2 regions of the Solibacillus sp. FSL H8-0538 genome follow, and region 1 is predicted to be linked to the other one. Evidence: riboswitches for the same ligand, from Rfam matches in the RefSeq annotation. Region 1 holds a riboswitch; the other holds the start of a gene.

Evidence for each region. A riboswitch is a leader RNA that binds a small molecule or an ion and turns the genes downstream of it on or off. The one in region 1 is predicted to bind FMN.
Region 2: another riboswitch for FMN. It lies ahead of MHH87_RS05675 (ECF transporter S component); the one in region 1 lies ahead of ribE (riboflavin synthase).

What each region holds. Positions count from the first base shown of each region.
Region 1 covers NZ_JBBOPI010000001.1:2,308,062-2,312,882, forward strand. Annotated here, with positions in the region: gene MHH87_RS10965 (translation factor GTPase family protein) at 1-1,682, shown strand, start outside; gene MHH87_RS10970 (phosphate-starvation-inducible protein PsiE) at 2,040-2,261, opposite strand; FMN riboswitch at 2,476-2,589, shown strand; FMN riboswitch at 2,733-2,846, shown strand; FMN riboswitch at 3,005-3,118, shown strand; gene ribE (riboflavin synthase) at 3,264-3,893, shown strand; partial or broken gene ribB (3,4-dihydroxy-2-butanone-4-phosphate synthase) at 3,906-4,493, shown strand; gene ribH (6,7-dimethyl-8-ribityllumazine synthase) at 4,535-4,821, shown strand, end outside.
Region 2 covers NZ_JBBOPI010000001.1:1,232,279-1,237,099, reverse strand. Annotated here, with positions in the region: gene kynB (arylformamidase) at 1-413, opposite strand, end outside; gene kynA (tryptophan 2,3-dioxygenase) at 431-1,288, opposite strand; gene kynU (kynureninase) at 1,307-2,575, opposite strand; gene MHH87_RS05675 (ECF transporter S component) at 2,761-3,339, opposite strand; FMN riboswitch at 3,588-3,763, opposite strand; gene MHH87_RS05670 (hypothetical protein) at 3,847-4,821, opposite strand, start outside.

The DNA of each region.
Region 1 (4,821 bases):
GCGTAATGGACTATGCGATTATTATTATTAGTGCAGTGGACGGTATTGAAGGTCATACAGAAACAGTGTGGAGGTTACTACGCGAGTACCATATACCAACTTTTTTCTTCATAAATAAAACAGATCGAGAAGGTGCCGATGTACATGGCGTGATGAACCATCTTCATAAAGAATTCTCTACTGATGCCTTATTAATAGAAGAAAATGTAACGGAGCATTCTGTTCCTGAATCTGTGATGGAATGGCTAGCCGAGCGTGATGAAGAATTATTAGAACGCTATATGGCAGGTACGCTTGATGCTGTCCTATGCATGGAGTCTTTGCGTAATTTTATTAAACAGGAGCAGGCGTTCATTTGTATGAGTGGTTCTGCGCTTAAAGACATTGGCATAATGGAGTTTTTCGAGCAACTCGCACTTTTTACATACACCGACTACGAGACCATTCCTCCCTTCAGCGGACATGTATTTAAAATTCGCCACGATGAACAACATCAACGGATTACGTTTATAAAAGCAACACAAGGCCTATTAAATGTGCGTGATGAATTTACATTTGGTGAGACGATTGAAAAAGTGACAGAAATCCGCCTCTATAACGGCAGCCGATTTGAAACAGTACAACAAGGGCAGGCAGGAGAAATCTTAGCTGTAAAAGGCCTACCCAGCGCGAACATTGGAGATGTTTTAGGTAAGAGCACAGTGACACAACCATTTGAACTCGTTCCAACATTGCAAGCAAAAGTCGAATATCACGGCAATGAGCATATAAAAGACGTACTTCGTGCATTTCGCATGCTTGAAGCGGAGGAACCATCTTTACGTATCGTTTGGAGTGAACAGTTTCATGATATTCATGTTCATGTGATGGGGGTTATTCAACTCGAGGTTTTAGTAGAAGTTGTACGTGAGCGGTTTGCCATGCACATTACTTTTGAAGACCCGAAAATATTATTTATGGAAACGATTGAATCTGTGGTTACCGGCTACGGCCATTTTGAACCCCTCAAGCATTATGCAGAAGTACATTTGAAGTTGGAGCCAACAATACGTGGGAGTGGCATGAAATTTAGCAATGCATGTCACACTGATGATTTAACAGTAGGTCAGATGCGCCTTATTGAAAAGCATTTATTTGAGCGCGAACACCATGGTATATTAACTGGCTATCCAGTAACAGATATTCATTTTACGCTTCTAACTGGTGCCGCACATAATACGCATACAGAAGGCGGCGATTTCCGTGAAGCTACTTTCCGCGCTCTGAGACAAGGGTTAGAACAAGCACAAAATGTGTTACTTGAGCCGTACTACCGTTTTAAAATGAAAGCGTCCAATAATTATATTGGCAGGATGATGACTGATATTCAGCAGGCAAGCGGGATATTTGACCCTCCAATTATGACGGAAGATCAAGTTATCCTTACTGGCCGCGCACCGGTTTCAACATTTATGAACTATAGTACAGTATTTGCTTCTTACACGAATGGTAAAGGTGCGCTAAGCTTGCAGTTTGATGGCTATGATCGTTGCCATAACACCGAACAAGTAATTGATATGCTTGCTTACGATAAAAATGCTGACCCTGAATATTCTTCGTCCAGTATTTTTTGTGCGAAAGGTAAAGGCTATTCGGTACCGTGGGACGAAGCACGAGCTGCAATGCACTGCTTGAAAAAATAAATAATTATTAAAGGCATTGTTAAATACTACTGTTGATTTCTCAACAAGGGTAAAATTATTTTGCTTCCTTATTTTTCCTGATTAATTTCAATCGAGCTTAAAAAAACCTTCATTTACTTCAATTGGCGATATGGACCTACAACATATTCGAAATCAAGCGACATTGGCACTTATTTACAGTTAAGTTGTATGCTGAATTCGCCTTTTTTAGTTTTTGCGATTTATTATTAAACTATTAGAAAGACACAACTCGCAAAAAATTGGACGGATTTAGGATGAGAAAGTTCTACTTCCTTTTCCACTAAAAAAGAGCCGTATGAAAATCAAAACTGATTTCATCCGACTCTTTCTATCATTTTATAGTTTGCTAACTAAAGCATGTAACGTTTCTTTTAATTCTGCGTCGTTATCAGAAAGTTCTACTAGGTTTCCTAAACGCTCACGTAATACTGGACGCTCGATTACTAGTTGTTCATCAAGAACTTTAATTAATAGTTCGATAATCATGCGGTCGCGTACATTTAACGCTTCTTCTAAACGATCCGGTGCAATTGTATACCCTACTGTTTTTTTTGCCATAAAAATAGCCTCCCTTATGTTTATACATCGTTATTTTAGCATATGCATTTTATATTTTGGGAATTTTATTTTAAATTATAGTAAAAACAGCTGTAATCTCTTTTTCTTATTAAAAAGAAATAATTATATACCCCATTCAATACTTTTCAATAATTTTTACCCACTACTTTATTGCTAATTATCTTTTTATTATGCTACACTAACTATACAATTTAAAATCCTTCGGGGTCGGGTGAAAATCCCAATCGGCGGTAAAGCCCGCGAGCGTTAGCATGATTTGGTGGAATTCCAAAGCCGACAGTTACAGTCTGGATGTGAGAAGGAACAACAGTAATCGTTTTGTCGATTGCTTATTTTCTCATGTCCCCCCATTCATTGGTGGGATTTTTTACTAGATAAGAAAGTATAACTTACTTATCTACACAAGTAAGGACATCATCTCTTCGCATATTGGGCGAGGTGTGTCTTTCTAATAGTCTTCGGGGTCGGGTGAAAGTCCCAATCGGCGGTAAAGCCCGCGAGCGTTAGCATGATTTGGTGAAATTCCAAAGCCGACAGTTATAGTCTGGATGAAAGAAGACATTCATTTACGTTAGCACTTTTGCTAGCTTATTTAATGATGCCTAAACCCCGTAAAATTTACGGGGTTTTTTATGTGGATAAGAAAGTATAACTTTCCCCCACACATGAGTCAGGACATCAACTTACCCTATTTTGGGCGAATTATGTCTTTCTAAATTGAATAAGTCCTTCGGGGTCGGGTGAAAATCCCAATCGGCGGTAAAGCCCGCGAGCGTTAGCATGATTTGGTGGAATTCCAAAGCCGACAGTTACAGTCTGGATGGAAGAAGGCGTACATTGTTGTTTTTTTGAATTGGCTTCAAAAGGCTTATTTCAATATGCAAAAAAACATAATACACGCAAACTTCTAATGATTATTAGAAGTTTTTTTAGTTGCTTATATAAGCCTTACTAAAAAAATATGGATAGGTGGTGAAAATTATGTTTACAGGCATTATTGAGGAAGTTGGGAAAATTGTACAGGTCAAGCAATCAACGAGCAGTATGCAACTACAAATCGAAGCCACAACAGTAGTAGGTGATGTCACACTCGGAGATAGTATCGCGGTAAACGGCGTTTGTTTAACTGTAACATCTTTTACAAAACTATCGTTTGTTGCAGATGTTATGCCCGAAACATTTTACACAACGACGTTAAAGCAGTTAAAGAGTGGGCAACTCGTCAATCTAGAACGGGCGATGCCAATGAACGGTCGCTTTGGTGGACACATTGTATCAGGACATGTTGACGGGATCGGCACAATTATTAAAAAGCGTCCACTTAGTAATGCTGTCTATTTGGATCTTCGTTTACCAAAAGAGCTTATACGAGGTTGTATTAAAAAAGGCTCTGTCACGATTGATGGCACGAGCTTAACCATTTTCGATGTGCGTAGTGATGGAATTACTGTATCACTCATCCCGCATACTTATAAGGAAACAATTTTCGCTAACAAGGCAGCAAATTCGGATGTAAATATCGAAACTGATATTGTGGGCAAATATATTGGGCATTTTATGCAGCAAGAAAATCAGCTATCAGCAGATTTTTTACGCCAACACGGATTTTAAAGGAGGAGTACGATGTTTCATCCAATTGAAGAAGCTATTATCGCATTACAAAATGGTGAAATGATCATTGTAGTTGATGATGAGAACCGCGAAAACGAAGGCGATCTTGTTGCCCTTGCAGATTTGGCAACACCTGAAATCATTAACTTTATGGCTACACATGGTAAGGGGCTCATATGTACACCCATTTCACTAAGACTAGCTAACCATCTTCAGCTAGCTCCCATGGTCCATAATAATACAGACTTTCATCAAACTGCCTTCACCGTAAGCATTGATCATATTGAAACGCAAACTGGTATTAGTGCATTTGAGCGTTCCTTGACGATTCAAAAATTGGTTGAGGAAAATGCTACCGCAGCCGACTTTCGAAGACCTGGACATGTTTTCCCACTAATTGCAAAGGACGGTGGAGTGCTTGAGCGTCGAGGTCATACAGAGGCAGCGATTGATTTAGCAAAACTTTGCGGAGCTAGTGAAGCTGGCGTTATTTGCGAAATATTAAAGGAAAACGGTCAAATGGCGCGCGTGCCAGACCTAATACTATTAAGTAAAAAATGGGCTATGAAATTGATTACGATTGAAGCGCTCTCAAAATATATAGAGCAGCAGCAATTAAAAACAGTAGGAGGAAGATAAAAATGGGACAAGTATTTGAAGCACAACTAATTGGCACAGAACTAAAAATAGGGATTGTTGTAGGACGTTTTAATGATTTTATTAACGCAAAACTACTAGATGGTGCACTTGACGGATTAAAACGACACGGTGTTGAAGAAAATAATATCGATATCGCATGGGTACCAGGTGCTTTTGAAGTTCCCTTCTTAATGAAGAAAATGATCTTAACAAAACAATATGATGCAGTAATTGGTCTAGGAACAGTCATTCGTGGTGCTACAACACATTATGACTATGTATGTAACGA
Region 2 (4,821 bases), 1.1 Mb from region 1:
ACACCTCTTTTTTTCAGAAAAGGCCCTAGTTGCGGACTTAGTACAGTAATTTCATGTGGGAAATCATCCACGTTCACAACCTTTGTCATCTTGAGCAAAATGCGGTGCACACCAAAAAAATTAATCGATTGTAACCATTTTGGCGTAATTTCTTGTACATCGGTTGCGTCAATGACTAATGCTTCCCCGATAAAAACATTTATATCTAATTGTTCAATTGTCGGGCCATCATCATCAAAATGAAAAGGGGCATCCGCATGGGTCCCAGTATGCGTACTCGTCGTAAATTTCCCAATATTGACCGATCCCGTTTGCGCCTTCGTATAGGTTAATTCAAACGCAAATGGTGTATCTCCAGGCCAAGTACCCATCGCATTTCGAAATGGTTGTGTAATATCGATCCACTCACTCATCAACTCCCCACCTACTTTTACAGATTTGTTCGTAAGTCCCATAGTTCCGGAAAGAAACGATGGTCAAGTACTTGCTTTAAGTAATTAACACCAGATGAGCCACCCGTTCCGATTTTAAAGCCAATAATGCGTTCTACTGTTTTCATATGGCGAAAGCGCCACTGCTGTAGCCAGTCTTCTATGTCAACTAACTTTTCCCCTAACTGATACAAATCCCAGTAATGTTCCACATTTAAATATACCGTTTTCCACGCCTCCGCCACTGTGTCATCTCCGCCATACGTTACACTATAATCACGTGTTAACAAGTCCGGATTAATCGACAGACCCGCTTTCGCTAGCGCCGCAATGGTTACATCATATATGCTCGGTGCAGCATACGCTTCTTTTAAAATAGCTACTAATGCTGCATTTTTCTCGTAGATTTTTAAAATATGCGGAGTTTTATAGCCTAGCGCAAATTCAATGAGACGATATTGGTATGACTGAAAACCCGATGCTTTTCCTAAGTCATCGCGGAACTTCAAATATTCCGAAGGTGTCATCGTTGCCAGAACGTCCCATGCCTGAATAATTTGCGTTTGGATTTTCGACACGCGGGCAAGCATTTTAAAGGCCGGCTGCATTTCCCCTCGCTCAATCGTTGCAATTGCACCTTTCATTTCATGTAAAATCAGTTTCATCCATAGCTCACTCACTTGATGAATAATAATGAAAAGCATTTCGTCATGATGATCGGAAAGCCGATTTTGACTCGATAATATTTCATTAAGTGCCAAATATTCACCATACGTCCTATCGTTCTTAAAGTCGGTGTGAATCCCTTTTTCACGTTTCAACTTTTCCTCTAGCTCTGAAATCGATTTTTTTGACATGAAATCCCTCCCTTTGATTTAAGCGATAACACCTCGTTTATTTTCGAAATTTTTGTATGTTTCTTCTGCCATAATGTGTTTTAAAATTTGTATTGTTTCCCATACGTCCGTGTAGGAATTATAAAGCGCGACCGGTGCAAGTCGAATACCGTTCGGTGCACGAAAATCAGGAATAACGCCAGCCTCTTTCAATGCCTTGCAAATACGAGCAGCCTCATTATGCACTAAAAAAATATGTCCACCACGGGAATCATCTTGCGGATTGCCAAATAAAAATGCGAATTCATTAAGCTCAGCCTTTATCAGCTGCATGAAATAAGCAGTTAGTTGCAATGATTTTTTACGAATTGCTTCAATCCCTACTTCTGCAAACATTTCTAGCGAGCCATAAATCGGCGCTAAGCTCAGTACATGAGGTGTACCAACTTGATAGGCACCAGCTGTTTGGGCAGGTGTCATCTGTTCCTCTAAATCAAATTGCTTTGTTTTATCTGAGCCGAACCAACCAGCAAGTCCCGGAGTTCGACCAAAATGCTGCTCATGCACAAAAATCCCCGCTACAGAGCCTGGCCCACCATTTAAATGTTTGTAAGTACACCAAAACGCAAAATCCACTTCCCAGTCATGAAGAGCATGCGGCATCGAACCAATCGAGTGACATAAATCTAAACCAAGAATAATCCCTCGTTCCTTTGCCACCTGCGCTATTTTCTTCATATCTAAAACTTGACCACTACGATAAAGTACACTTGGTACAATGGCTACCGCTACGTCCCCCGTCATCGCCGCAATAATGTTCTCTTCCGAAAGAGTTTGACCATCCGTTGATTTCACAAGCTTCACATGCTCACTTGGATTTAGCCCATGCAGTTCGATCTGACTATGGATTGCATATAAATCCGTCGGGAAATTTAGTTCGTCCGCTAAAATTTTCGAACGCGTTGAGGTCGGTTTATAAAATGTAGCGAGCAGTTGATGCAAATTGCTCGTCGTTGAACCAGTCAAAATAACTTCATCCGATTTGGCCCCTATGAGTGGTGCACACATCCGACCTAGCTTTTCCGATAAATAAAACCACGGATGCGCTCCCGAAGTCCATCCATCAATGCCGTACTGCTTCCACGAATCTAGCAACGATAGCAACGCAGCCTCCGCTCGCTTCGACAATAAGCCTAAAGAATTTCCGTCCATATAATATATCCCTTCTCTTAGGTAAAATTCCCCTCTATATGAACGCAGTGGATCTCTTTCATCTAGTTGTAGTGCATATGCGCGCCGAATATCCATGGATTTCATCTCCTTTTTTTACATGGCCTTTATTTATCATTAAATGATTTAGTTCGCTGAAATATCATTAAAATGTAATTATGATACTGTATAACACTACAAAGATGATGATTCTTCCAAAAATATCCACTAAAAAAAGTGCCTCAAACGCATTTTTCAAATACGTTTGAGACACTCCTATTATTTTAAGACATATATTGTGCGCGTTGGTTTTCAATCCAAACTTTCATTGTACGGAATAGTAAAATCGCAATGACCATTAACATAATCCCTTTGATAAGGTTGAATGGTAAAATCCCTAACACGATCGTTTCATACATATCGAATGAACCCCAACCAAGGAAGTACGAGTACATCGGTAAAAAGGCAAAGTAGTTTAATACACTCATACCAACCGCCATCGATATTGTTCCCGCAACTAATCCTACTGTTAAGCCTGTTACCGTCGCGAATTTTTTATAAAGGAAGTATGCAGGTAAGATGAATAACACACCTGTCATAAAGTTTGCCATATGTCCTACTGGCACCCCTGTTGGTGTACCCGAGAAAATCCAATCTAAAACATTTTTCATTAACTCAACTAAAATACCGGCAACTGGACCCATTGTGATTGCCGCAATTAACGCTGGTACATCGCTGAAATCGATTTGTAGGAACACCGGAAACCATGGTAGCGGAAAGTTAAATAACATAAGTACAAACGACACGCTACTTAACATCGCAATTGTTACGAATGAACGTAACTTTAAATTTTGTTTTTGCATCGAAAAATCTCTCCTCTTTGCTGATTGCATCTCGCAAGAAGAAAGGACAGTACTAATCAAATTTTACGAAAAAAACCCTTACGCAAAAAAGCATAAGGGAGAAATAGGCACACTTAAATAGGGGTCTATTCGCAATATAAACTGTGTACGATACCAAAAAATGATATCGTGAAATAAAGCTTCACCAAAAGGTAAAACTTTTACTGTACAGTAAAAATGCGACATTTTCGTAAAAATGACGACCGTACCTTCATCTTCTCCCATCCAGACTATACTGTCGGCTTTGGAATTTCACCAAATCCTGCACGCAAAAAGCGGCTCGCGGGCTCGAGAAGCTTGTTCACAACGTCCTCCAAGTAAATGGTCGGAGGTTGTAGCCTCTATTACCGCCGGTCGGGAATTACACCCTGCCCCGAAGATGAATCAATATGAAATTATGTTACAATCACTATTATAGAATAAAAACAAGAATTGTAAAGCCTTTTCGCTTAATACTGTTATTATTTTCTAATTATTTTGAAGAAAATCCATGTTTATCCCATTTGCTCCGATTGGAGTTGGCATCATTTCATTAAAATTAAAACCGCCCCACTCAGATTGTATGATGTTTTCAAAACGTACTTGTTGATTAAATCCAGCCGCAGTTAATAATATTGCTTCAAGCATGCGCATTGCTTCCTCTGCATTATAACCGTCTAAATTGAGTGGTTCTACAAATCGAATTTTTACAAAATCAACATGCTCTTTAACCTCATACTTAACACCCTTAATAATCGCTGATTGATACACGTCATTATATTCAACAGGCATACGCTCAAGCGCTTCGGTCACCGTATCAAAAAGTTCTTGGTTATTTGGCGCTAAATAACTAGGACCATCTTCCAACTGAAATACCGCATAGCTATAATGCAGCATGTCACCTCCTAATTGCGACGGTTCACTCGGTTCACCTGCTTGATCAAACGTAATGGGTTTGCCGCTTTCGTCTACATTCACGAGTGTCCCATAATTTTTTCCAAACGTATGTTGGAGCGTGCCACCATATACATACATCGTTGCAGACGCTACATCGTATTGATGATTATCTGGCATACTATGTGTTATCGTCGTGCCAGACTCTGTTAAACGCCCTGTGTACGGATGATAGTCATCAAATCCAAGCGCTTGCTCATTGATACGTGATGCGTACTTTTCGTAAAGCTGAAGTTGCGTTGGTTGTTCGTTGAAATCGTCTGAAATCTGCTCATTTGGAATGAGGAACGTCATAGGAATACTTTCAGCACCGGCAGTTAACCCTATCGGAAAGACCGTTACATCTTTAATATCCTCGGTATACACAGCTGTTTTTATAGCATCCACTGAAAATTGTCTGACTGACGCTTTATTTTCAATCGATTCATTTACAGTACCACTAATGGCATTTTCCTCCGTCGAATATTCTTCAATGTCCATCGACGTGGTTGCTGTGTCATAAATTTGCGT